Acidaminococcus fermentans DSM 20731: one gene and its partner. The protein of the gene in region 1 interacts with the protein of each later gene in a pairwise test. Links are inferred from orthologs where the notes say so. Each region holds a gene or a part of one and is shown on either strand. Other genes may lie near its edges. The genes, in order: ACFER_RS01450 and ACFER_RS02930.

The links.
Region 2: the proteins of ACFER_RS01450 (region 1) and ACFER_RS02930 interact in binary tests that used the Escherichia coli proteins (3 or more experiments, as listed by UniProt). The link is inferred for Acidaminococcus fermentans DSM 20731 from one-to-one orthologs.

What each region holds. Positions count from the first base shown.
Region 1 is NC_013740.1:321,227-331,368, reverse strand. The notes cover bases 4,042-7,040. They hold ACFER_RS01450 (ATP-binding cassette domain-containing protein), read right to left. Parts: upstream 6,416-7,040; coding sequence 4,667-6,415; downstream 4,042-4,666. Other genes in these bases: ACFER_RS01445 (HlyD family secretion protein), read right to left, coding at 6,408-7,040; ACFER_RS01455 (ABC transporter permease), read right to left, coding at 4,042-4,670. Outside these bases: ACFER_RS01475 (SH3 domain-containing protein), read right to left, coding at 1-193; ACFER_RS01470 (double zinc ribbon domain-containing protein), read right to left, coding at 213-989; ACFER_RS01465 (M20/M25/M40 family metallo-hydrolase), read right to left, coding at 1,167-2,282; ACFER_RS01460 (ABC transporter permease), read right to left, coding at 2,445-3,560; more of ACFER_RS01455, read right to left, coding at 3,561-4,041; more of ACFER_RS01445, read right to left, coding at 7,041-7,448; ACFER_RS01440 (efflux transporter outer membrane subunit), read right to left, coding at 7,445-8,974; ACFER_RS01435 (DUF3793 family protein), read left to right, coding at 9,217-9,780; ACFER_RS01430 (flavodoxin), read left to right, coding at 9,828-10,142. UniProt on the Escherichia coli protein: Part of the ABC transporter complex YbhFSR that could be involved in efflux of cefoperazone. Probably responsible for energy coupling to the transport system.
Region 2 is NC_013740.1:648,910-658,900, forward strand. Bases 2,311-5,158 are described here. They hold ACFER_RS02930 (electron transfer flavoprotein subunit beta/FixA family protein), read left to right. Parts: upstream 2,311-3,262; coding sequence 3,263-4,054; downstream 4,055-5,158. Other genes in these bases: ACFER_RS02925 (DNA polymerase III subunit alpha), read left to right, coding at 2,311-2,956; ACFER_RS02935 (electron transfer flavoprotein subunit alpha/FixB family protein), read left to right, coding at 4,067-5,089. In the rest of the region: more of ACFER_RS02925, read left to right, coding at 1-2,310; pyk (pyruvate kinase), read left to right, coding at 5,204-6,952; ACFER_RS02945 (acyltransferase), read left to right, coding at 7,289-8,371; ACFER_RS10770 (hypothetical protein), read left to right, coding at 8,427-8,978; Trk system potassium transporter TrkA, read left to right, coding at 9,111-9,991. UniProt on the Escherichia coli protein: Required for anaerobic carnitine reduction. May bring reductant to CaiA.

The DNA of each region.
Region 1 (10,142 bases):
GATGGGGCAGGTCTCCCTTGGGCTGGAAAGAGCCGGCAGGCTGCTGGGACCGGGGCCCCGGCTGGGGCGCGGTGTTTTTTCCTCCCTCCGGCCGGGCCGGAGCCGCCGGCTGTTCCACCGGACTGCCGCAGACCGGGCAGAATTTTTCCCCTTCCGTCAGCTGATTCCCGCAGTGCGCACAATATCTGGCCATCCGTCATTCCTCCTGTGATTCAGTCCGCGTCCTGGTCGTTGATCTTGGTGGATTTGATCTGGACACTGATCAGAGTGGGATTCTTTTGCTTCACGATGCCCACACATTTCCCCTTCACATTGACGAAATCACCGGTCTTCAGGCTGTTGACGATGCTGGCCCGTTTGGCCGGCACATCCACCAGGATCTGATAGGTCTTGCCGCCATTGTTCCGGCTTTCCAGGGTGATGCTGTAGTTCTGGGAATTGTTGAACTGTCCCTTCCATTTCACTTTGCCGGAAAGCTGGACGGTTTTGTCCTTGTATTTCTTGTCTCCGGAACTCTGGTCACGGATGTAGTCATCCACCATTTCTCCGGATTTCACCTGGATGGGTTTGCTGCTGCCCCCGAAGGCAAAGAACAGGCCCAGGATCACCACTACGGCAGCGATGATGGCCAGGATCTTCTTTTTCTTCCCATTGCCTTCCGGCGGCACAGGAGGCATCTGGAACCCCTGGAATCCCTGGTTTCCGCCGCCTCCCTGGCCGCCGGTCACCGGTTCCGCCACTACCACTTTGGTGTTTTCCGCCGTTGCTTCCTGGGGTTCCGCTGCCGGTTTCTCCCCTTCAGACTTTTTTTCCGCCGGTTCAGCTTCCTTCAGCCGGGTGCCGCATTCGGTGCAGAAATCATTGCCTGCCGGATTCACATGGCCGCATTTGGGACATTTTACCACCGGATCCTGTTTGGCGCCGCACTGGACGCAGAACAGGGCATCATCGGCCAGTTCGCAGCCGCACTGTTTGCATTTCTTGGACATAACCATACCCCTCCGTTCCGGAAACCGGCAAAGCCCGGGATTCCGTCATTTTTTCTGATTCTTATTATACGCAGAAAAAGGGGAATAGGAAAGGGGGCTGTTGCATGTGTGAGGTTTTCACACATGCAACAGCCCCCTTTTTGTCAGCTGACAGAGCTGCTGCCTCAGCAGCAGCTCTTACAAATTCCAAATAAACGCCGCCAGCTGCTTCAGACCCGGTTCCAGGCTGGTCATATCCAGTTCTTCCTGGAGGGTATGGGCCCCTTTGCCCCGGCTGACGCCAAAGGCGATGGCCGGGATATTCCGGCTGAGAGGGATATTGGCATCGGTACTGCTGGCACTGAATGTGGTCTGCAGCCCGGCCCGTTTCCGGATGGCCGTGATCCGGTCATGGATTTCGTGATGCTGCACTCCTTCACTGCAGGGCCGTTCTCCCAGGAGCAGGGTTTCGATTTTCACATCCGCCCTCTGATGGGCCTGCAGGATGACCTGGAAAGCGGCATCCAGCTTTTCCAGTTCCGTATGGGAAACGGACCGCATGTCCACGGTGAATTCCACCTCCGCCGCAATGGAATTGATGGTGGTCCCTCCCTGGATGGTCCCCACATTGTAGGTGGTTTTGGGATCTTCAGGCACCTGGAGATCGTAAAAGTCCCGGATGATCCCCGCCGCTTCGCTGATGGCGTTGGCCGCTCCGAAAGCGGCATAGCTGTGGCCCCCGGGCGTAACCACATGGACCGCGTACCGCCGGGACCCTACGGCCAGGTTCACGAACCGGTCACTGTTCCCGTCCACCGCCATGAAGTAACTAAGCCGGTCTCCGAAGGCATCGGTCAGGGCCCGGCTCCCCTTCAGATTCCCCAGGCCTTCCTCCCCCACATTGAAGGCAAAGACCGCCGGAGTCCGGAGCTTCAGGGTCAGCATCATCCGGATCAGGAACAGCAGGGCCGCCACATCGGAACTGTTGTCTCCGCAGGAAGGGGCCTTCAGGGTATGGCCGTCGATTTCCGGCATGATTTTCTCCACCCCTGCAAACACCGTATCCATATGGGCGGTGTACAGGGGGAACTTTTCCACGCCCTCGATACAATAAGGAAAAATGACGTTCCCGGCTTCATCCTGGCAGGCTCCTTCCGCCCCCATGGCCTTCAGCTGGTCCAGGATCCACCGGGCCTTTTCCCCTTCTTCTCCGGTGGGAGAAGGAATGGTGATCACATCATACAGGGTCTGGATGTATTCCGGCATCCGGTTGTGGATATAGTCCTCCACCATTTTGCGCAGCACATCATTCATGGGCATGGCTCCTTTCATTTTTGACCAGTGCAGAGTGAAGAGTCCAGAGGGCAGAGTTTCTGTCCCTGCCAAACGCAAGCTCTATTGCTTGTCTCCATGCAGAAAACCGTCCAGAGGAATCTGTCCAGTCTTCTCCTCTTCGCTCTTCGCTCTTCACTCATTTTACCCCAAATTCTTCCTGAAGAGAACCGCCGCCAGCCACAGGGTCAGCACAGCCACGATGGTCATGGGCAACAGATCCGGGGCGATGGCGGCAAGGCCCGCTCCTTCGAAATAGATCCGCCGGATGGCGTCCAGGGCGAACCGGAGAGGATCCCCGTAGGTAAGGAGCTGGAGGAACTGGGGCATGTTCCGTACCGGAGTGGCCACCCCGCTCAAAAGGGCATTGGGAATCAGGTACACATAGGTATACACCTGGACCTGCTGCATGGAGCTGCATACGGAAGAAATGCTGAGCCCGATGCCGGTGGAACTGAGGAAATAGATGAACAGCACCAGGTACAGTGTCAGATAGGACCCTTCAAAAGGCACCTGAAACCAGAACAGGTCCAGCAGCAGGAGCAGGGTCCCCTGCATCATCCCTACCAGCACTGGGGGGAAAGCTTTCCCGATCAGCAGCACCAAAGGCGGTGCCGGGGTCACCAGCAGCTGTTCAAAAGTCCCTTCTTCCCGTTCCCGTGCCACGGACATGCCGGCCAGGAGGATCACCTGGGCAAAGCTCATGAGCCCCAGGATTCCGGGGGCAAAATACCACAGTGTCAGCTGGTTGGGGTTGAACCAGGTCCGGGCTTCCACGGAAAGGGGAGGGTGCCGGCCCGTCCGGGCTTCCAGCCACTGCTGGACCACCCGGGAGGTATAGGCGGAAGCCAGGCTGGCAGTCATGGTGTTCCGGCCGTCGGTGATCACCTGGAGGGGCGCTTTTTCGCCCCGGGCCAGTTTTTCTTCAAAATCTTCCGGAATGGACAGGACCACCATCACATTTTCCTGATCAATGGGTTCCTGGATCTGGGCCGTATTCTGGAGATCCGCCACCCGCTGGAAGAAACGGGTGCCGTCCAGGGTGGCCAGAAGAGAGGTGGAAGCTTCTGAATGGCTCTGGTCCAGCACCGCATAGGTGACATTTTCCACGTTGAAGGTGGCCGTATAGCCAAAGACCACCCCCAGGACCAGGGTGGGGATCACCAGCACATACCGGAAGGCCTTGTCCTTCCAGATGGCCAGCAGTTCTTTCCGGCAGATGAACCGGACCTGCTGACAGAAAAGCTGCCATGGACTCATTTACTCCACCTTCTTTCGAATGGTTTTCAGGGCCAGCCCCACAAACAGGACCATGAAGAAAATCAGGAACCCGGTCTGGGGCAGGATCACCGGCCACAGATTCCCGGCCAGGAGCAGGGTCTTCAGCACCACCAGATAATGCTTGAAGGGCAGGAATTCCCCGATCCACTGGACCCACTGGGGCGTGGCCCGGAGATCGAACAGGAACCCGGAGAGCATGATGCTGGGCAGGAAGCTGACCAGGAGGGCTATCTGGATGGCCATGAACTGGGCCTTGGTCACTACGGAAATCAGCATCCCCATGCCCAGGGCCGTCAACAGGTACAGGATGGACATGAAGATCACCAGGGCCAGGGATCCCACCAGAGGCACCTGGAACAGGAACCGGGACAGGATCAGGCACAGGAATACCCCCAGCATGGCGATGCAGAAATAGGGAATCATCTTGGCCACGATGATTTCCCCTTTTTTCACCGGAGTCACAAACAGGGATTCAAAGGTTCCCCGTTCGTATTCCCGGGCCATGACCCCGGCGGTCAAAAGCACCCCCACCAGGGTCACGATCATCAGGATCAGCCCGGGCAGGAAATACCATGTGCTTTCATGGGCATCATTGAACCAGAGCCGGGTCTCCAGGTCCACGCCCCCCACCCCCCGGCTGGCCATCTGCCGTGCGGACCACTGGGCCGCCGCTGTTTCCACATAGCTCTGGATGGTCATGGCGGTGGTGGTGTCCGTGCCGTAGAGCAACAGTTGGAGACGGCCATCCCCCTGATGGAGCTGCCGGGTGAAATCCGGCGGCACCCGGAGGATGGCATCGATTTTCCGCTGTTCCAGGGCACGGACCGCCTGGTGCATGCTGGTCAGGTAGGTGGGCTGGAAGTATTCTGATCCGTCCACAAAGTCCACCACCTGCTGAGCTTCCGGAGAGGCATCTTCCAGCACCACCCCGATGGGGGCGTGCTTTACATCCAGGCTGATGCCATAGCCGATGACCAGGATCAGGATCAGGGGCAGCAGCAGGCCCATGGCCAGGCTGGAATTGTCCCGGAGCACCTCCCGGAATTCCTTCACGGTAAGGGCCCGGATCCGGCGCAGTTTTTCCTTCATGATCCAGCCGCCTCCTCTCCCCGTCCCCGATGGACGATTTCGATGAACACATCATCCATATTGGCATCGGGCATCCCCAGATCCGCCCGGATCCGGGTGGGACTCCCCAGCACCAGGCATTTTCCCCGGTCCTGGATCATGATCCGGTCGCAGTATTCCGCTTCTTCCATAAAGTGGGTGGTAATGATGATGGTGACTCCCCGGCAGGCCAGGTCCGTGATCTGCCGCCAGAACATCCGGCGGGCCAGGGGATCGATACCGCTGGTGGGTTCATCCAGAAACAGGATCTCCGGTTCCTGGAGCAGGGCACAGGCCATGGACAGCCGCTGTTTGTAACCTCCCGGCAGATCTCCGGCATTGTGCGCTTCCTGGCCGGTAAGCTGGAATTCCTCCAGCACCGCCTGGATCCGCTCCTTCAGTTTCCGGGGCGGCAGGCCGTAGATCCCCCCGTAGAACTGGAGATTCTCCAGCACGCTGAGCTTGCTGTAGAGAGAAAATTTCTGGGACACGTAACCGATTTTGGCTCTTGCCTGGGTCCGGGCAGTCCGCAGATTCTCTCCGGCCACGCTGAGGACCCCGCTGGTAGCGGGCAAAAGACCGCAGAGCATCCGGAAGGTGGTGGTCTTGCCGGCCCCGTTGGGACCCAGGAGCCCGAACACCTCTCCTTTGTGGACTTCAAAGGAAGTATGGGACACCGCCGTGAAATCCCCGAATTTCTTCACCAGATCCCTGACGGTGATGCTCATATCGTTTTGGGTGGGGTCAGAAGGCACTTTGTCCAGGGGCGCCAGGGGAATCCGTTTTTCTTCCAGGTTGGCCGCCTGGTGGAGGAGGATCATGAACCCGTCTTCCACCCGGGGCGGCACGGCTTTGGGCACCAGATTCCACCGTTCCAGGGCCGGCAGCGCCGTTCCCGGATGGGCGGCAATATAACGCACCGTACCGCTCTGGGGCACCGCATCGATAATTTCCTCCTTGTCATCCAGCAGAGATCCCTGGAGCACCCGGTACGGCAGTCCTGCAGGAGGATTCACTTCAAAGCACTTTCCCGCCGCCACCTGGCTGAGGCCCTCCGGAGTCCCGTTGAACAGGATGTTCCCCTCGTTGAGCACATAGACTTCATCGCACATGGCCGCCTCATTCATATAGGCCGTACAGACAATGACGCTGAGATGTTCCTCCTGGACCATCTGGTTGATGATGATCCACAGGTCCTTCCGGGACAGGGGATCCACCCCTACGGTGGGTTCATCCAGGAGCAGCAGATCCGGAGACCGGACCAGGGTACAGGCCAGTCCCAGTTTCTGCTTCATGCCCCCGGACAGTTTCCCGGCCAGCCGTCCGGTAAAAGGGGCCAGACCGGTCATGTCCAGGAGTTTGGCAAACCGGGTTTTCCGCACGTCATCCGGAACCCCGTGAAGATCCGCATACAGATCCATGTTCTCCTGGATGGTCAGGTCTTCATAGAGGCCGAATTTCTGGGGCATGTAACTGATCCGGGACTGGATTTCCGAAGCGTCCTTCACCGAATCCAGCCCCAGCACCTTCAGGCTTCCTCCCGTGGGATCCATCAGACCGCAGATCAGACGCATGGTGGTGGTCTTGCCGGCTCCGTCAGGACCGATCAGGGCGGTCATTTTTCCTTTTTTGGCCAGGAAATCCACCTGTTTCAGCGCATGGGCCTTTCCCTGCTTGTCATCAAAGAGTTTGTCCAGCTTTTCAGCCTGGACCACCCATTCAGTCATGGCTCTGCTCCGTGTCGATCTTCACGGTGGCGGGCATCCCCATCCGCAGCACATTGTCCGGATCGGTCACATAGACACGGACTTCGTACAGCAGGGAAGTACGCAGCTCCGTGGTCTGGACCGTCTTGGGGGTGAATTCCGCCGTAGAGGAAATATAGCCGATCTGCCCTTCAATGGGATTCTTGGGGTGGCTGTCCGTATAGACCCGGGCCTTCATCCCTTCATAGATCCGTCCCAGATCCTTTTCGCTTACATAGACCCGGACCCATTTTTTGTCATTGAGAGACAGTTTGAACACCGGTTTCTGGGGAGAAGCCATATCCCCCACTTCCAGCAGCCGGGACCGGATGACCCCGTCCGCCGGCGCCTTGAGTTCCGCCTGGCTCAGCAGGTAATCGATGTGTTTGGCATCTTCCTGGAGAGCTTTCAGCTGGGCTTCTCCGCCGGCCACATCTTCATCCCGGGGACCGGCCTGGGCCTTTTCGTATTCCTGCCGGGCTGCTTCCGCCTGGGCTGCCGTCACATCCACCTTGGTCCGGGCCGCATCCCGGTCCTGTTTGCTGACGGATTTCCCCTGGGAAGAGGCAAAGGCATTCTCCACCCGTGCCAGGTCCTGCCGGGCCTGGTCGGCCTGGGCCGCCGCTTCATCGGCCTTGGCCCGGGCCGCCTCCAGATCTTCTGCCCGGGTTCCGTTGTGGAGTTTGTCCACCACGCTCTGCTGGGCGGCAATCTGGGCCTGGAGCTTGCTCTTCTTGATCTTCAGTTCTTCCGTATCCAGCCGGGCCAGCACCTGGCCCTTTTTGACCTTGTCCCCTTCTTCCACCAGTTCTTCTGCAATCCGGTCACTTTCCCGGAAGGCCACCGCCACTTCCCGTACATCCACATTTCCGTAGAGCGTCAGCTGCCGGGCCGCCTTTTTGGCCTGGTACTGCTGATACCCGTAGCCCCCCAGCCCGCAGGCCAGTACCACTACGGCCACCGCTGCCGCCAGTTTCTTTTTATCCTGCAAAAGTGTGTTCCAGAATGCCATCATTTACCCTTCCCTTCTGCCCTGCTGATTTCTGCCTGTTCCCCGTCCGACAAAGGTTTCCAGCCGCCGCCCAGGGCTTTGTACAGATGGATCAGATCCGCCAGTTCCTGGCCCCGGCTCCGGTTCTCCTGCCGTTTCATGGTCAGCAGGGTCCGTTCGCTGTCCAGCACCGGCTGGTAATCACTGAGTCCCGCCTGGAACCGGTTTTCCGCCAGGTCAAAGGCTCCCTGGGCGTTGTCCACCCCGGCACTCAGCTTGTCCTTCCGCTCTTTTTCCTGGACGATGCCGGTCATGGCGTCCTGGACTTCTCCGGCCGCCTTCAGTACCGTATTTTCATACTGGGCCTGATATTCCCTGGCCCGGGCATCCTGCAGCTTCACATTCTGCCGCAGCTGCCCTCCATGGAACAGGGGAAAGGTGAAGGAAGGAGCAATGGCAAAGGAACGGGCCCCGGACCCGAACAGATTCCCTCCGCCCAGGGTAATCAGACCCAGGAATCCGCCCAGGGTGAACCGGGGCTTCAGCTCAGCCCGTGCTTCTTTGGTCCGGGCGATCTGGGCCTCCAGCCGTTCTTCCGCGGCCCGGATATCCGGACGCTGGCGCATCAGGTTGGCCGGAATGGCATGGTACAGTTCCGGATCGATTTCCGGCAGATCTTCCGGATCCAGAAAATCATTCAGCTGACCCGGTTCCGTTCCCGTCAGAATGGACAGCCGGGTGAGGGTTTCCTGGATGGCCTGCCGGGTCCTGGGGATTTCCGCCCGGGTGTTCTGTTCCTGGGTCCGCATGGCTTCCAGGGGATAGGCACTGATCAGTCCCGCCTGGTAGTTGGTCTGGAGCAGATCCGCCTTTTCCCCTTCCAGGGCGGCATGCCGTTCCAGAAGATCCAGATCCTGCTGAAGGGTCCGGAGAGATACATAGTTGAGGGCCGTTTCCGCACTGAGGGTCACCCAGGTGCTGTAAAGGGCCGCATGCTGGGCTGCCAGATTGTGGGCGGCACTCTGCTTCCTGGCTTTCAGCCGGCCAAAGAAATCCGGTTCCCAGGAGGCATCGATGCCCAGCCCGGCCACGGAAGAATTCCGGTCGGGGGGATTGATGACCCCGGGATAGGGACTCATACCGCTGATTTTGTCATTGATCCCCCGGGGGGCTTCATAACGGCCATAGGTCCCTCCCAGGTTCAGCCAGGGCAGGGCTTCCCCTTTGCTGATGCCCAGCTGGGCCCGGGCTTCTTCCACCCGGGCCTGGGCCGCCTGAAGATCCCGGTTGTTCTTCAGGGACAGATCGATCAGGGCATCCAGTTTGGGATCCTGGAAGGTCTTCCACCAGTCTGCCAGCTGCTGTTCTGTCAGAGAGGTCTCCGGTGTGGTCCGGTCATAAGCCGCCGGATGTTTCTGGGCCAGCTCCGTCCAGGAAGGCATTTTTTCTGCTTTGGGCTGGGGGTTCTTCTTCCCGGCCTGGGCCGGCTGCATCAGCCCGGGTGCCAGGGTCAGGGAAAGCCCCACAACCACAGGTTTCCACCATTTCATGGCCATCGCTCCTATCTGTACCAGTAAGATAATTATTCGTCTGATTAATTATATATCCATTATAGCCTAAAACACTCCCTGTGGCAAGACGGAGAAAAAAGGGTTGCAGAATCTCACGACTTCTGTTATACTGCATTTAGTTAGTAATTACTAACTAAATTGGCTTGTATTTTTTCGATACAATGCTTTTTTATTTGATTTTAAATTAGTTTTAACTAACTTATACCAAGGAGGCTCCACCCATGACCATTACTCTGGAAACAGAACTGGTGCGCCAGTGTGCACCCACCCTGACCGGACTGAAAGCCGCCAGCCTGTTCCGCTTTGTGTTCCGCCCGGAAGACAGTCCTTTTGCCCAGATTGCGGAAATCCGCCGCAGTCTGGAACCCAAGGAAATCCGCCTGGAAGTCCTGAGCTATGACTGCATCCGGCAGAGTGCCCTCCTGTATGTATACCGCCCCCACCGGCTCAGCATCCTTCTCCAGGATCCGGAAAGCAGATCCTTCCTGAAACGCCAGGGCTATGGGAGTACCACCTGTCAGGAGATTTTGGACCAGATGGCCCTGCGCCTGGCACGGCGGGACCCCTTCCCCCATGAAATCGGCATTCTGCTGGACTATCCTCTGGAAGATGTGAAAGCCTATATGGCCTCCCCCCGGGACAAAGGTGTTTGTTCCGGGTGTTGGAAGGCCTACGGAAACCGGGAACGGGCCGCCTGTTATTTTGCCAAATGCCAGAAATGCACCCGGATCTACTGGCGCTGCTACTGCGCCGGGACTCCCCTCAGCAGGCTGGCAGTGGCTTAAAATAAAAATGCTTCAAGCCGTTTCGACGGCAGAAAGGATGAAAAAACATGAGCAAAATCGCAGTGGTGTTCTGGAGCGGGACCGGCAATACGGAAGCCATGGCCAAGGCTGTGGAAGAAGGGGCCAAAGGAAAAGGAGCTGAGGTGGTGGAATACGGTGCTTCCGCCTTTTCCGCCGGCGAAGTGAGCAAATACGATGCCATTGCTTTCGGCTGCCCGGCCATGGGGGCGGAAGTCCTGGAAGAAGGAGAATTCCAGCCCATGTGGGATGAGGTCAAAGGCAGCCTGAAAGGCAAAAAAATCGCCCTGTTCGGCTCTTACGGCTGGGGCAGCGGGGAATGGATGGACAACTGGAAAGCCGAG
Region 2 (9,991 bases), 330 kb from region 1 along the record:
CGCCGAAAAGACCATGCTGGAATACCTGGACATTTTCGGCCGGGACCATTACTACCTGGAAATCCAGAACCACGGGCTGCCGGAAGAAGCCACTGTCCGCCAGGAACTCCGCCGGCTGGCCCAAAAGCACGGCATCAAACTGGTGGCCACCAACGACCTCCATTACATCCGCAAGGAAGACGCCTCCGGCCAGGACATCCTGCTGTGCATCCAGACCAACACCCGGTACCTGGATCCCCAGCGGATGCGGTTCAACAACGATTCCTACTACCTGAAGAGCCGGGAAGAGATGGAAGAACTGTTCCCGGAAGATCAGGAAGCCCTGGACAACACCCTGGAGATTGCAGAGCGGTGCAATGTGCAGCTGGAATTCGGCCATCTGCTGCTGCCGGAATTTCCCCTGCCTCCGGGAGAGACCATGGACGGTTACCTGCGGAAACTCTGCGAAGAGGGGTTTCCCTCCCGGTATCCGGAGGACGACGGCACCGCCCGGAAACGGATGGAATACGAGCTGGGCATCATCAGACAGATGGGGTATTCCGGCTATTTCCTCATTGTGTGGGATTTCATCAACTACAGCCGGCGCCACGACATCCCGGTGGGCCCCGGCAGAGGCAGCGCCGCCGGAAGTATCGTGGCTTACCTGACCGGGATCACCAGCATCGACCCGCTGAAATACAACCTGATCTTTGAACGGTTCCTGAATCCGGAACGGGTGAGCATGCCCGATATCGATACGGATATCTGCTATGTGAAGCGCCATCTGGTGGTGGATTACCTGGCCCGGAAATATGGGGAAAGCCATGTGGCCCAGATCATCACCTTCGGGACCCTGGCCGCCAAAGCCGCCGTCAAGGACGTGGGCCGGGCCATGGACATCCCCCTGAACGTGGTGAACCAGGTGAACAAGCTGATTCCCAATACCCCCGGGACCACCCTGAAAGGCGCCCTGGAAGGCAGCCGGGAACTTCGGGAACTCCGGGACGGGGATCCCAGCATCGCCCAGCTGCTGGACTTTGCCCAGAAAGTGGAAGGGATGCCCCGGCACACTTCCACCCATGCAGCAGGGGTGGTGATCACCCCTGGGGAACTGACGGACTATGTGCCCCTCCAGATCACCTCCAGCAGCGACGACGAACATGAATACATCTGCACCCAGTACGACAAGGACCGGTCCGAAAGCCTGGGGCTTTTGAAGATGGATCTTCTGGGGCTCCGGACCCTCACCGTCATCGACGATGCCCTGAAGATGATCAAAAAGAACCAGGGGACGGAGGTGGATATCCGGACCATCGATCTCCACGATCCCAAAACCTGCCGGATGCTCTGTAAGGGGGATACGGCGGCGGTGTTCCAGATGGAAAGCGACGGCATGACCCGGCTGATGAAACAGCTGGCTCCGGAAGGGTTCGAGGATCTGATCCCTCTGGTGGCCCTGTACCGGCCCGGGCCCCTGGGCAGCGGCATGGCCGAAGACTTCATCGCCGGCCGTCACGGCAGACGTACGGCCCAGGTGCTCCATCCCCTGATGGAACCCATTGTGGCCGACACCTACGGGGTCATCCTCTACCAGGAACAGGTGATGCAGATCGTATCCGCCCTGGGGGGATTCACCCTGGGGGAAGCAGACATCCTGCGCCGGGCCATGGGGAAAAAGAAGGCCAAGCTGCTGGATTCCATGAAGGAAAAATTCCTGGACGGCGCCCAGAAACTCCACGGCATCAGCCGGGAACTGGGCAGCGAGATCTTTGCCCTGCTCCAGCATTTTGCCGGGTACGGGTTCAACAAATCCCATTCTGCGGCCTATGCTCTGGTGGCCTACCACACCGCCTGGCTGAAGGCCAACTACCCAGTGGAATACATGGCCGCCTTCCTGAACAGCATCATCACCGTGGCGGACAAGGTGAGCTGGTACATCGGGGTGTGCCGGGACATGGGCATCCAGGTACTGCCTCCGGACATCAATACCAGTGAAGCCGGGTTTTCCGTGGACGGCCACACCATCCGCTTCGGTCTGGGGGCCATCAAAAGCGTGGGGGATGCGGCGGTCACCGTGATCCTGGAGGAACGGAAGAAACGGGGGCCCTTCAGGGACTTCTTTGACTTCACCCGCCGGGTGGACCTGTCCAAGGTGAACAAGCGGGTGGTGGAAGCCCTGATCAAATGCGGTTCCATGAACGGATTCGGCCTGCGCCGGAGCCAGCTGCTGGCCATTATGGACCCGGCCCTGGAAGCGGCGGCCAGTGAACAGCGGGACCGGATCACCGGCCAGCTGGGCCTCTTTGGAGAAGAGGACATCGCCAGTGCCAACACCATTCCCATCCCCAACCTGCCGGAAATCCCCAAAGCTGAGATCCTCCGGCTGGAACGGGAACTGATCGGGTTCTATGTTACCGGTCATCCCCTGGATGCTTACCGGAACGCCCTCCGCCGGCTCACCCCCCTAATCCGCTGCACGGAGGAAAACTACAAGGATGGGGAACGGATTGCCGTGGGAGGCATCATCACCGATCTCCGGCTCCGCTCCACCAAAAACGGGGACCGGATGGCCTCCTTTGTGCTGGAAGACCTGACCGGCAGCCTGACGGTGATCGCCTTTCCCCGGGCCTATGCCGCCAGCCGGGCCAACATCGACAAGGACCGGATCGTGATGATCCAGGGCATCCTGAAGCTGGACGAGGAGCAGGCCAGGATCTTTGCCAACCGGGTGGAGCCCCTCCAGGAAGCAGCCAAAGAAGTCCATCTCCACATCAGGCCGGGGAAGAACACCCAGGCGGTCCAGCAGCAGCTGGGGGGCATTTTCGCCGCCTTCCACGGCAAGAACCCCGTATACCTCCACGTGGCCGACACCAAAAAAGTCATCCGGACCAATCCCCGTTTCTGGGTGGATCTGGATGCCCCCGGCTTCGCCGATGCCATCGAACGGGTGCTGGGGAAGGGGAGCATGGAATGGTAGGGATTGCTGCGCCGGCAGCAATCCCTTTTTCTATAAGGAAGTCCTTATGCTCACAAAAATTCACCCATTATTTGTCGTGCAATTCTGTAGAAATTTCCGTTACAGAACTTGGATTAAATTATCTCTTAATTTAGAAATCAAGAGAAAACAAAAGAAAATGCCATTATACAGATTGTATACACGAGATGGGGAAATTTGAAACGCTAGTCTGACAAGTTCCTGCAATCCCTTGCATACCGGGAACACACGTGTTACAATGGGGCTGTGTGGTTTTGTACTATATGATTTTTAGGAGGTCGCTTTGTAATGAACATCGTTGTATGTGTTAAACAGGTACCGGATACCGCTGAAATGAAGATCGATCCGGTTACCAACAACCTCGTCAGAGATGGTGTAACCAATATTATGAACCCCTATGACCAGTACGCTCTGGAAACTGCCCTGCAGCTGAAAGATGAACTGGGCGCTCATGTAACCGTCATCACCATGGGGCCGCCTCATGCAGAATCTGTCCTGAGAGACTGCCTGGCTGTAGGCGCTGATGAAGCCAAACTGGTCAGCGACAGAGCTTTCGGCGGTGCTGATACCCTGGCTACTTCCGCTGCCATGGCCAACACCATCAAACATTTCGGCGTTCCTGATCTGATCCTCTGCGGCCGTCAGGCAATCGATGGGGATACCGCTCAGGTCGGTCCTGAAATCGCTGAACATCTGGGTCTGCCCCAGGTCACCGCTGCCCTGAAAGTTCAGGTCAAAGATGACACCGTAGTAGTGGACAGAGACAATGAACAAATGTCCATGACCTTCACCATGAAGATGCCCTGCGTGGTTACCGTAATGCGCAGCAAAGATCTGCGTTTTGCCAGCATTAGAGGCAAGATGAAAGCCAGAAAGGCTGAAATCCCTGTCTACACTGCTGCCGCCCTGGAAATTCCTCTGGACATCATCGGCAAGGCCGGCTCTCCGACTCAGGTTATGAAGAGCTTCACTCCGAAAGTGACCCAGGTACACGGTGAAATCTTCGACGATGAAGATCCTGCTGTGGCAGTCGATAAGTTGGTTAACAAACTGATCGAAGACAAGATTATTACGAAGTGAGGTTGGGTATAAATGGCTAACACGAAAGGTTTAAAGACCGGTAACGAAAAAGATTTATGGGTCTATGTTGAACATTACAAAGGCGAACCTGTTCACGTTGTATACGAATTGCTGGGCGAATGCCGGAAACTGGCTGACAAATGCAACCAGAAACTGGCCGCTGTCCTGATCACCGACGATGCCAAAGACGTTCCGTCCAAACTGATTGCCCGGGGCGCTGATCTGGTTTACGTCTGCCAGGATCCTGCTTTCAAATACTATTCCACTGACGAATACACCAATGCTTTCTGTGAAATGATCGATGAATATCAGCCTTCTTCCGTATTCATCGGCGCCACCAACGACGGCCGTGACCTGGGGCCCCGTATCGCTGCCCGGGTGAACACCGGTCTGTGCGCAGACTGCACCATCCTGGACGCTGAAGAAGACGGCCTGATCGAATGGACCCGTCCTGCTGCCGGTGGTAACATCATGGCTACCATCCTGTGCAAAGAACATCGTCCGCAGATGGGTACCGTTCGTCCCAAGACCTTCAAGGCCATGGAACCGGATGCTTCCCGTACCGGCGAAGTGATCAACTACACCCTGAAGAACCATGTGGATGACCGGGTAACCTGCATCCGCAGAGAAGAAGTGGTCAGCGAAGGCGAAATGGCCATCGACGATGCACCGTTCGTCTGCTCCGGCGGCCGCGGCATGAAAGCCAAAGAAAACTTCTCCCTGCTGTATGACCTGGCCCATGCTCTGGGCGGTGCCGTAGGCGGCAGCCGTGCAGCTGTGGATGAAGGGTTCATCGAACATCCCCGGCAAGTTGGTCAGTCCGGTAAAACCGTTACCCCGAAGATCTACTTCGCCTGCGGTATTTCCGGTTCTGTACAGCACAAAGCCGGCATGAGCAAATCCGATACCATTGTCTGCATCAACAAGGATCCGGACGCTCCTATGTTCGAAATCTCCAAATATGGTATCGTTGGCGATGCTCTGAAGATCCTGCCTCTGCTGACTGCAAAGATCAAGGCCTTCAAAGAATCCTAATAGTACACACGGAACTGAAAAGTCCGGGCTTGTTACAAGTCCGGACTTTTTTTGGAAAGAGCACACACTGCTTTTTCCCTGCGCATCATGAATATTTCAGAGGGGGAACATTTCATGAAGAAAACAAAAATCATCTGCACCCTGGGGCCGTCCACGGACAAAAAAGAACTGCTGGTGGATATGATCCGCTCCGGGATGGATCTGGCCCGGTTCAACTTCTCCCATGGCTCCCACAGCGAATGTGAAGCCCGGCTGAACCTGCTGAAGGAAGCGGAAAAGGAAGCAGGGCGCCTGGTGGGCTATGTGGCCGATACCAAAGGCCCGGAAATGCGTCTGGGGCTGTTCAAAGGGGACAAGACCACCCTGGTGCCCGGCCATGAATTCATCCTCACCACGGAGGATGTGGAAGGGACGGCGGAAAAGGCCCATGTGAACTACGCCGGTCTGCCGGAAGAAGTGAAGCGGGGGGACACCATCCTGCTCAACGACGGAAAACTGTCCCTGGAAGTCCAGTCCACCACGGACAAGGAAATCCATACCATCGTGGTGAACGGCGGGGAAATCTCCTCCCGGAAACGGGTGGCAGTGCCCGGGGCTTTCCTGAAATTGCCCTTCCTGTCCGATGCGGATATTTCCGATATTACCTTTGCCGCCCAGCACGGCATGACCTACGTGGCCGCCTCCTTTGTGCGGAATGCCCATGACGCCATGGAAATCCGCCGTCTCCTGGAAAAACTGGGGTCCCCCATGGGGATCATCGCCAAGATCGAAAACCAGGAAGGGGTGGACAACATCGATGACATCCTCCAGGTGGTGGACGGGGTCATGGTGGCTCGTGGGGACCTGGGGGTGGAAATTCCCATGGAAGACGTGCCCATTGTCCAGAAGGAAATCATCGCCAAATGCAACGCCCTGGGCAAGCCGGTGGTCACCGCCACCCAGATGCTGGAAAGCATGATCACCAATTACCGGGCCACCCGGGCGGAAGCCAACGATATCGCCAACTCCATCTTTGACGGCACCGACGCCATTATGCTCAGCGGAGAAACCGCATCCGGGGCCTATCCCCTGGAAGCCGTCCAGACCATGGCCCGGATCGCCAAACGGACAGAAGACGCCATCGACTATGTCACTGTGTTCAAACACAAGGGCATCGGGGCCCAGGTCCAGATGACCGATGCCATCAGCCATGCCACCGTGCAGATCGCCCAGGAACTGGAAGCCAACGCCATCATGTCCATTACCGAAAGCGGCTACACCGCCCGTCTGGTGGCCAAATACCGTCCCAAAGCCCATGTGCTGGGGGTTTCTCCCAAAGAGGAAAGCCTGCGGCGGATGAGCTTGTACTGGGGCGTGACACCGCTCAAAGGGGAAAACAAGGCCAGCACCGATGCGCTGATCGAAGCCTCCCTGAAAAATGCCCTGGACGCAGGGCTGATTAAAAAAGGCGATTCCCTGGTGGTCACCGCCGGCATGAACGTGGGAAAGGTGGGCAGCACCAACCTGATCCAGGTGGTCAATGTGGGCCAGAAAATCGTGTCCGGCCAGGGCATCGGGAAGAAAGCCGCCAGCGGCATCGTCCTGCGGGTGGAAAAGAAAGCGGATCTGGAGCAGTTCAAGCCCGGGATGATCCTGGCCGTGGCGGCCCTGGAAAATGAAATGGGGACCTGCGCCGCCCAGTCTGGCGGCATCATCGCCGAAGAAGGAGGCTTCACCTCTCCCGCCGCCATCATTGGCATCAACTACGGCATCCCGGTGATCGTAGGAGCCAAAGGAGCCATGGAAGCCCTGGAAACCGGCGACCTGGTAACCCTGGACGTAACCACGGGGAGCGTGTATGCAGGGAAGATCAATGTGAAATAACTGGTACTGTTGCATGGGCAACAGTACCGTCAGCAGTCAGCTGTCAACGGTCAACGGCCGTTGGGGACAAAAAATCCTGCCGATTGGGGCAGGATTTTTTGTTTTGATTTCAAACGGTTCCGGCTCCTTGCCCTCGGCTGGCCGGTGAGAACCTGTAGGGGCGGACCCAGGGTTGCCTTGGCAATCCCGCCTGGTCCGTCCGTTTCTGGAGGATCTCAAAGAGGGGGTTGAGAATCGAGTCGCTGGTCATTATAATTAATAAGATAGATTCATTCCAATAGGGCTGGTGACGCCCCTGCGGAATCCATATTCCTGTAAACCATAAAGGAGCTTTTTGTGAAACAGCGCAACCTTGTATTCGACAACCTCCGGGGCATCTGCATGCTGGGGGTCATTGCCATCCATGTGGGAAGCATGGCGGTAAGCGACGCCGTGGCTTCTCCCTTCCTGGTGCTCATTACCAACATCCTGAGCCGCTACAGTGTGCCGGCCTTCTTTTTCATTTCCGGCTACGGGCTTTTTTACAGTAAGCCCCTGGAAGAACCTCTCCATTATGGAAGCTTCCTGAAAAAGCGGATGAAGAGCATCGGCCGTCCGTATCTGCTGGCTTCTCTGTTCTATCTGTGCTACTATGCCCTGCTGAACCGGGACCCCAATGTGCTGGATCCGTCCAACATCCTGTTTTCCCTGTTCTTCGGCACCGCCCAGTACCACATTTACTTCCTGGTGATCCTGATCTGGTTCTACCTGCTGTTCCCCCTGTGGCGGAGCCTGATGGGAGCCATGGAAAAAATCGGGCTGAAAGTGGCCCTGCCCCTGCTGTTCGTGGCCCAGGTGCTGCTGTTTGAAGGAAATTTCCATTTCTGGACCTATCCGGACTGGATTGCTTCCAGCCCGGCTTTGCTGAACCTGTGCAATTACCGGCTGAACTATTTCCCCTTCTTCTACCTGTTCATCTTCATGCTGGGCGGGGTGATTGCCCGACATTATGAAGGATTCAAAAAGCTGATTACCCGGCACAAGGCCCTGCTGATGGCGTTCTTTGCCGCCAGTGCCGGATTCAACACCTGGCTTTTTTATCGGTGGACCTTCAAATGGCAGATGCCCTACGAAAATACCGTGAACTACCTGCAGCAGCTGAGCCTGCCGGGGCTGGTGTATACCATCGCTTCGGTACTGTTCTTCAGTATGGTGATCCAGAGCGGCAGATATCCCCTGAAAGGGGCCTTAAAAGAAATGAGTGGCCGCTCCTTTCCCATCTACCTGATCCACCCCATATTCATCGACCAGCTGGAATATGTGCTGAACCGGACAGCAGGGATACAGCAAGTACCTATGGAAGCGTTCTATATAGCCGTACTCCTGCTGTCATGGGGATGTGCGGAACTCTGGCACCGGTTCAGGGCATCAAAAGCATAAGGCTTTTGTGCATTAATTGGCAATTGTACCATCAAAAAGAAAGGAGCCGATACCTTTGTCCGATTCTGTCCGTCTTTTGGTCCGGGGGGCCCTGCTGCTGGCCATTGGGGCGCTCAGCCAGCAGCTGCGGCTGGTGCTGCCCCTGCCGGTGCCCGTCATGACCCTGCTCATCGGTACCCTGGTGAACGCCACCCTGGTACTGGCCGGCCGGTACACCACCCGGGTCCTGGCCTGGACCATCTGCGTGGCCCTGGCGGTGATCGCCTTTTTCCAGGGCCATATCCTGGGGCCGGTGGTGCCGGTGATCGCCCTGGGCAATGGTATGTACGTGGAACTCACCCGCACCGGGTCCAAGGGATCGGCCCTGTTCCTGGGGGCACCTCTGGGCAAGACCCTGGTGCTGGCCATCGGCATGGTGGGGGCCCTGCGGCTGCTCCAGCTGCCCTGGGGCGCCGTCACCAAAACCCTGTCCATTTTCCTGCCTCTCCAGCTGGCCACCGGCATCCTGGGGCTGCTGCTGGCCCTGGGGGTGGAGAAAAGGATTCCTGGTCCCCGAACCCCGAAAGTCCCCCAAAAATCCACTCCCAGGAAGAAAAAAAGAAAGTAACAGCAATTTTGTACGAAATGTAACAAAACTGTGGATTTTTTCAAACAGCTGATGTATAGTAGGAGATATTAACAAGAGACCATTGACAATTGAACACAGGCGCGGCAGCGCTTGCGTAAAAGGAGTTCAACCATGCAAATCATAGTTGTAGGATGCGGGAAAGTGGGACGGAGCATCATCTCCCAGCTCACCCAGGAAGACAACAACGTTACCGTCATCGACACCAACCCCACCATCATCCGGAATATTTCCACCAATTACGATGTAATGGGGATCGTGGGCAACGGTTCCAGCTTCAACATCCTGGCCAAGGCCGACCTGGCTCATGCGGACATGCTCATCGCCGTCACCGAAAGCGACGAAGTGAACCTTCTGACCTGCGTCATCGCCAAACTGAACAACCATCAGTGCCATACCATCGCCCGGGTCCGGAGTCCCCATTATTCCGACGAACGGCACTACCTCCAGAAGGGGCTGAACCTGTCCATGACCATCAACCCGGAAATGGAAGCCGCCAAGGAAATTTCCCGGCTGCTGAACTTCCCTTCCGCCATTGAAATCGTCAGCTTTGCCAAGGACCGGATCGACATGCTCCGGTTCCGGGTGCCCCCATGCTCCGTGCTCATCGGTCGGTCCCTGAAGGAAATTGCCCATCTCACAGTGAACCTGCTGGTGTGCATCATCGAACGGAACAGCAACATCCTGGTCCCCAACGGGGATACGGTGATCCAGCAGGGGGACATCCTCACCATCATCGCCATGCCCCGGGATGCCCAGGCCTTCTTCAAGAAAATCGGCGTCCGCACCAACAAATGCAAAAACGTCATGATCGTGGGGGGCGGCCAGCTCAGCTACTACCTGGCCAAGATGCTCCTGAAGAGCCATACGGAAGTGACCATCATCGAACGGGACATGGCCCGGTGCGAAGAACTGGTGGAAGCCCTGCCCGGGGCCACCATCGACTGCGGGGACGGCACCGAAGAGGAGCTGCTCCGGGAAGAACACCTGGAAAG